3 regions of the Streptomyces sp. NPDC006458 genome follow, and region 1 is predicted to be linked to each of the others. Evidence: riboswitches for the same ligand, from Rfam matches in the RefSeq annotation. Region 1 holds a riboswitch; each other region holds the start of a gene.

Region 1 (2,179 bases):
TCTCCATCTGCTCGGCTGACGTCCGAGGGCCTTGCGGCCGTACGGCGGCAGGGCCCGACCGGCGCCCCGGAGGACCGAAAAGGCCGCTCGGCGGGGGTGGGCGTCGAGCGATGTGCTTTCGGTCCCGCGGATGGCGTACACTGGTTTCACCGACGCGGGGTGGAGCAGCTCGGTAGCTCGCTGGGCTCATAACCCAGAGGTCGCAGGTTCAAATCCTGTCCCCGCTACTGAAGACTCAGGGCCGGTGTCCATGCGAATGGACACCGGCCCTGAGTCTTTTCCTTTACCTCGGGCAGCACCGCGCGCTGGGCGAGTTCTACGACCCCGAGGCGCGGCCCGCCGGAGGGGGGCGGTATGGCGCGACTCGCCGGACGGGGGCGACATGGCGCTGCTCGCCGTACGGCGGCCGGGAGTGGCGGCGAAGAAGCATGCGGCCTGCTGGCACCGATGTCACACCCGGTGATCGGATGAACGCCCTCCGCATAACATCTGAGTCACCGTCAAAAACTGGGACGGTACTGAGTTGCGGTCAAGTCGCCCGTTTTTGGCCGCTCATGGGGCGAACGTCCTGGCTGGAAAGTGTAATGATCAAGCCGAACAGCTTGGAATTGGGCACCCGGTTCTATTAACGTCCGATAACGCAGCGCGGTCGTCCCAGCCGTCACAAGAGACGGCTCCGTGCGCACGCGCCGAATCCCGCAAGGGAACCGGGGAACCACCAACTTGGGGTGAATCGAGCGTGATCCGCCGTGAAAACGGCAGATATACGCGCGTAGGAGACCTTCCTGCTCCGAACCCGTCAGCTAACCCGGTAGGCGAGAAGGAAGGAAAGGAGCACGCCCACGTGGCGTCCAACCCGCCTGTCCCGCAAGCCCCGTTCGTGCCGGGCCAGCGCACCGCCGACACCGATACCTTCGTCTACGGCGGCCCCCGCACCGACGACGGCCCGTGGGAAGAATGGAACCCCACCGCGGACTCCGTCCGCCCCGTGCGCGGCAGGCACCGTGTCTCCAAGCAGCGGGGCGGCGGACTCGCCCGCAGCTCCACCGTCCTCGGCGTCGGCGTCATAGCCGCCGTGGGCGCCGGCGGCATGGCCAGCGCCCAGTCCGGCAAGCCGCCGGTCGCCATCTCGATGCCCGACCTGCCCTCCGTGAGTTCCTTCCTGCCCGGGGAGGAGCCCGCCGAGGAGACCGCGGAGGTCACGTCCCCGCTCAGCTCCATCGGCACCACCACGGCCGACCCCGCCGAGGGCACCAGCGGCGCCGGGGAAGCCCTGCGCGCCCGCATCATGGCGCAGGCCGAGCAGCAGCAGGACCAGGCCGAGACCAAGGCCGCCGAGGCCGCGCAGGCCGCCGCGGAGAAGGAAGCCGCCGCGGCCGCCGCCAAGGCCGAGCAGGAGGCGCAGGCCAAGGCCGCCGCCGAGAAGGCCGCCGCGGAGGAGGAGGCCCGCAAGAAGGCCGAGGCCGAGCGCCTCGCCGAGCTGGCCCGTCAGTACACGCTGCCGACCTCCTCGTACACCCTGACCTCCGTCTTCGGACAGGCCGGCTCCATGTGGTCCTCCGGCTACCACACGGGCCTGGACTTCGCCGCGCCCACCGGTACGCCCCTCAAGGCCGTCCACACCGGCACGGTCACCGAGGCCGGCTGGAGCGGGGCCTACGGCTACCGCACCGTCCTCACCCTCGAGGACGGCACCGAGATCTGGTACTGCCACCAGTCCTCGATCAACGTCAGCGTCGGCCAGAAGGTCAACACCGGCGACGTGATCGGACGCGTGGGTGCCACCGGCAACGTCACCGGGCCGCACCTGCACCTGGAGGTGCACACCGGCGGCGCCGACAGCGGCGTCGACCCGATGGCCTGGCTGCAGAGCAAGGGCCTCACCCCCTGACGACCCGGGATGTTCCCGGCCGTGCGCCCCGGCGCGCACGCGTCCCGAGGACTTTCTGAATCACCGGCGGTCCTGACGACAACCCCCCGACGTCAGGGCTGCCGGTTCCTCATGTGCGGTACGGGTTGTGGACGGGACGGCCGCCGGGGAGTCCCTGGACGCCGTACCCGTAGTGCCCGAAAGACCCGTAGGCCCCGTAGTACGTCGGTACGGGCGCCGTCGTTCTCGCCGCGTACTGGAGTGCCGGGCGAGCCGCCCCGCGCCGGACCCACAGCTCGTGCAGCAAGG
Region 2 (2,179 bases), on a different contig from region 1:
GCGAGGAGACCTGGGTGCTGGGGCTGCCCCGGGTGCGGCTGCGGCTGACCGGCGAGGAGCCGCTCGGGCAGGTCGCCGCCCGGCTGTGCGACGTGGCGCCGGACGGGTCGTCGACGCTGGTGACGCGGGGAGTGCTGAGCCTGGCGGCGGGCCTGCCCCAGGAGCCGGTGTCCTTCGAGCTGGGTGCCACCGGATACGCCTTCCCGCCCGGCCACCGCATCCGGCTGGCGGTGTCCTCGGCGTACTGGCCCTGGGTCTGGCCCCGGCCGGGGTCGGCGGCCGGATTCGCCCTGGACCCGGCGGGGAGCACCCTGGAGCTGCCGGTGCGCAGCCGGGAGGTGCGCGAGGAGGTCGGCTTCGCGGAGCCGGAGCAGGCCGAGCCGCTCGGGGTGAGCCATCCGGCCACGCTGGACGAGCCACGGCCCGAACGGCTGGTGGTGCGGGACGTGGCCGAGGGCGAGTGGCGGCTGGAGACCGACCCGTGCCCGGACGGCACGCGCGCGTACCCCGACGGACTCGACGTCACCCAGGAGGCGCTGGAGACCTGCGCCATCCATGCCGACGACCCGCTGTCCGCCCGCACGCGCGCGAGGTGGTCGGTCCGGCTGCACCGGCCCGACCTGTCCTGGGACGTCACGGTCCGCGTCCGCTCGGAGATCGCCTGCGAGGGTGCGGACTTCGTCACCTCCGACGAGGTGGTCTGCACGGAGGGCGGCGAGGTGGTGTTCCACCGCACCTGGGAGAAGCGGATCCCACGGACGGTCGGTTGAGACGGAGTTGGGGCTTGATGTCCGAATTGCCGCTCTTGCGCTGGCGGTGAGTTGGCTCACTGCCGGGGCCGCACACCGGACCGCCCTCCCGGACGCCACGAGGGGCTCCCCGCCCTGCGATTGCGCGGAAACCGCCAAAAAGGATCAAGTGCACCAAAGGGTTTGGATCATGCCGGGTCGGTTCTTTGTGTGAATTCAGCACTTGTTTCGGTCATGCGCTGTCGCATACGTTCCGCCAGCCGGGCGGACGCCGAATCCTGCCGCCGCCCACAGCATCCGACGACCAATGCAGCGGCAGGAGCGGGGGACCCAGGCAGGTCGCCGGACCGAACGTCGTACCAGGTACGAGGCGCGGTACGGCTCGGGGTGAAGCCATGTCCGAAACGGGCACGGCCGGGCACCTTTCCGCCCGAACCCGACAGCTCACCTCGCAGGCGCCGGAGAGGAACACCCCCATGCCTGCGAACTCGCACGCCAACCGCCGCCCCCGTCTCGCCCGTGCCCTCGCCGCCGCCGGTGTCGGCGCCGCCGTGCTCGCGCTGCCGATCGTCGGCGCGACCACCGCCTCGGCCGCCCCCACGGCCACGACGGCCGCGACCGTCTACCCGAGCAACCTCGACGGCTGGATCCGTCAGTCGCTCGACGTCATGGCCCAGCACGGCATCCCGGGCACCTACGACGGCATCTACCGCAACGTCATGCGCGAGTCCTCGGGCAACCCCCTCGCCATCAACAACTGGGACTCCAACGCCGCCGCCGGCACGCCCTCGAAGGGCCTGCTCCAGGTCATCGACCCGACCTTCGCGGCGTACCACGTGCCCGGCACCGCGTTCGACCCGTACGACCCGGTCGCCAACATCACCGCCGCCTGCAACTACGCGGCCGCCCGCTACGGCTCCATCGACAACGTCTTCGGCGCCTACTGATCTCTCCGGCCGACTCCTACGATCCGAGCGATATATCCGACCTGACCCGGATTCACCCGGATCCAATCGGAAGTCAGCCGTAGAGCCGTTCGAGGACGACGGCGATGCCGTCGTCCTCGTTCGAGCGGGTGATCTCGTCCGCCACCGCCTTGAGTTCGGGGTGGGCGTTGGCCATCGCGACGCCGTACGCGGCCCAGTCGAACATGGGGATGTCGTTGGGCATGTCCCCGAAGGCGATGGTGTCCCGCGGGCTCAGGCCGAGATGCCGGGCCGCCAGCGCCAGGCCGGTCGCCTTGGTGACACCGCACGGCTGGAGCTCGACCGTGCCGGGCCCCGACATGGTGACCGTGGCCAGCGAACCCACCACCGAACGCGCGACCGTCGCCAACTCGTCGTCCCCCAGGGCGTGATGGCGCAGCAGCACCTTGCTGATCGGCTCGCACCACAGGTCGTCCCGGCGCTCGACGCGCAGCGCGGGCAGGG
Region 3 (2,179 bases), on a different contig from region 1:
GAGAAGGGCTACACCTACGGCGTGCGGTCGTTCGGCCAGGTGCTGCGCTCCGCGCCCGACGGCTCGGGCGTGTCGCTACTGGCCATCAGTGGTTCCGTCGACACCCCGAACACCGGCCCCGCCCTGGCGGATCTGTGGACGGTGCTGCGCACGCTGGCGGCGGAGGGCCTGACCGACGCCGAGCGGGACGTCGCCGTACAGAACCTGGTCGGTGTGGCGCCGCTGAAGTACGAGACCGCCGCCGCCGTCGCGGGCACGCTGGCCGACCAGGTCGAGCAGCACCTGGCCGACGACTTCCAGGCGACGCTGTATCAGCAGCTCGCCGTCACCGGCACGGTGGAGGCCACGGCGGCCGTCGTGAACGCCTTCCCGGTGGACCGGCTGGTGACGGTCCTCGTCGGTGACGCGGCGCAGATCAAGGAGCCGGTCGAGGCCCTCGGGATCGGTGAAGTCACCGTCGTGACGGCCGAGTAGGGACGTGCGGGCACGCGCGCGTGGCGGTGAGATTCACGTCAAGCGCGCGTGGGGCCCTGGTGACCGGAGCGTCACCAGGGCCCGTTTTTGTCTGAATTGGTGAGGGATTGCGGGAGAGGGAGCCCTTCTGCCCTGTGGCGTGCGCTACAAAACCTCTGATCGGTTTGAGGATTGAAAGACCGGCCCCTTAGCGTCATGCGGGCTGTTCGTCAGGCAGTGCGCCGCATCCGCGGCACCGGACAGTCATCGCCGAGTCCCCCCACGGCGCGAGCCAGGGGAGCCGGGGACCCATCGCAGTCCCTGGGGTGAATCGGACGCCCGCGCTCAGGCGAGGGGGTCCGTAGGAGACCTTCCTGCTCCGAACCCGTCAGCTAACCCGGTAGGCGAGAGGGAAGGAAAGGACCAGCCACTACATGGCGTTCACCCGCGCCACCGGGAAGCATCGTCGTCCCAGCCGGATGCAGCGCGGCACCGTCCGCGCGGCGGGCGTCGCGGCGCTCACCACCACCGGCGTCATCGGCACCCTGGCCGCACCGGCTCTCGCGGCCGAGCCCGAGGCCGAGCAGACGGGCCTGCTGCCGGTCGTCACCATCGGCGACAGCGTCGCCGACCAGATCGACGCCCAGGCCGCCGCGCAGAAGCAGGCCGCCGAGGAGGCGCTCGCCGAGCAGCGAGCCGAGGCCGCCGCCAAGAAGCGCGCCGAGGCACGGGCCGAGGCGGCCCGTGAGGCCGAGGAGCGTGCCGCCCGCGAGGCCGAGCGCAAGCGACTGAACACCTTCGTGTCGCCGATCGCCGGCTCCTACGTCTCCACCGGCTACCGCACGGGCGGCGCCGTGTGGTCCTCCGGCAGTCACACCGGTGTCGACTTCCACGCCGCCAGCGGCACGGTCGTCCAGGCCGTCGGCATGGGCACCGTCGTCGAGGCGGGCTGGGGCGGCGCGTACGGCAACCAGGTGGTGATCCGGATGCACGACGGCACCTACACCCAGTACGGCCACCTGTCCTCCATCGCCGTCTCGGTGGGCCAGACGGTCGTCCCGGGCCAGCAGCTGGGCCTGTCCGGCGCAACCGGCAACGTCACCGGCCCGCACCTGCACTTCGAGGCGCGCACGACCTCGGAGTACGGCTCGGACATCGACCCGATCTCCTACCTGCGCTCGCACGGCGTGAACCTCTGATCCCCGCACCGGCACGTACGTCGCGACCCGTGTACGTCATGACCTGCGGACGCCGCGACCTGCGTACGTAGTGATCCGCATATGTAGTGATCCGCGCTAGTCGTCACTCGCGCATCTCGTCCCGAAAGCCCCGGCCGTCACGGCCGGGGCTTTCGGCGTTCCTGCCGCCCGGAGTCCCGATCCCGTCGAGGGAGCCTCGCTCCCGTCGTCAGCGTGTTCGCCGCCCGTCGCCGGAGCGTTCGATTCGGCTGTCCGGGACGGTCGTATGTCCAAAAAGTATTCATGGATTCCGGCCTGCCTTCGGAAATGCGGCGTGATTGCAATAGAGTCGCTGAACACACGTCAATCGTCGACGTTTCATGGGGATTAATGCGGAGGTCGGTCATGCGTGTTCCGGCGCACTCGGTGTGCACGGCGATCCGGGACGACATCATCGCGGGTGTCTACGAACGCGGCAGCCGGCTCACCGAGGACGTCCTGGCGCGGCGCTACGGCGTCTCGCGCGTCCCCGTCCGGGAGGCCCTGCG

The links. Region 1 has a riboswitch for cyclic di-AMP ahead of ABZZ79_RS27980 (M23 family metallopeptidase). Riboswitches for the same ligand answer to the same signal wherever they lie in the genome.
Region 2: another riboswitch for cyclic di-AMP. It lies ahead of ABZZ79_RS25350 (transglycosylase SLT domain-containing protein); the one in region 1 lies ahead of ABZZ79_RS27980 (M23 family metallopeptidase).
Region 3: another riboswitch for cyclic di-AMP. It lies ahead of ABZZ79_RS19370 (M23 family metallopeptidase); the one in region 1 lies ahead of ABZZ79_RS27980 (M23 family metallopeptidase).

The regions. Positions count from the first base shown of each region.
Region 1 covers NZ_JBEXPR010000022.1:141,884-144,062, forward strand. Annotated here, with positions in the region: gene ABZZ79_RS27970 (dihydrofolate reductase family protein) at 1-19, shown strand, start outside; tRNA gene ABZZ79_RS27975 (tRNA-Met) at 154-227, shown strand; cyclic di-AMP (ydaO/yuaA leader) riboswitch at 678-833, shown strand; gene ABZZ79_RS27980 (M23 family metallopeptidase) at 845-1,891, shown strand; gene ABZZ79_RS27985 (PrsW family intramembrane metalloprotease) at 2,001-2,179, opposite strand, start outside.
Region 2 covers NZ_JBEXPR010000019.1:126,217-128,395, forward strand. Annotated here, with positions in the region: gene ABZZ79_RS25345 (CocE/NonD family hydrolase) at 1-770, shown strand, start outside; cyclic di-AMP (ydaO/yuaA leader) riboswitch at 1,041-1,220, shown strand; gene ABZZ79_RS25350 (transglycosylase SLT domain-containing protein) at 1,226-1,696, shown strand; gene ABZZ79_RS25355 (HAD family hydrolase) at 1,770-2,179, opposite strand, start outside.
Region 3 covers NZ_JBEXPR010000013.1:114,570-116,748, forward strand. Annotated here, with positions in the region: gene ABZZ79_RS19365 (pitrilysin family protein) at 1-474, shown strand, start outside; cyclic di-AMP (ydaO/yuaA leader) riboswitch at 712-875, shown strand; gene ABZZ79_RS19370 (M23 family metallopeptidase) at 888-1,652, shown strand; gene ABZZ79_RS19375 (GntR family transcriptional regulator) at 2,037-2,179, shown strand, end outside.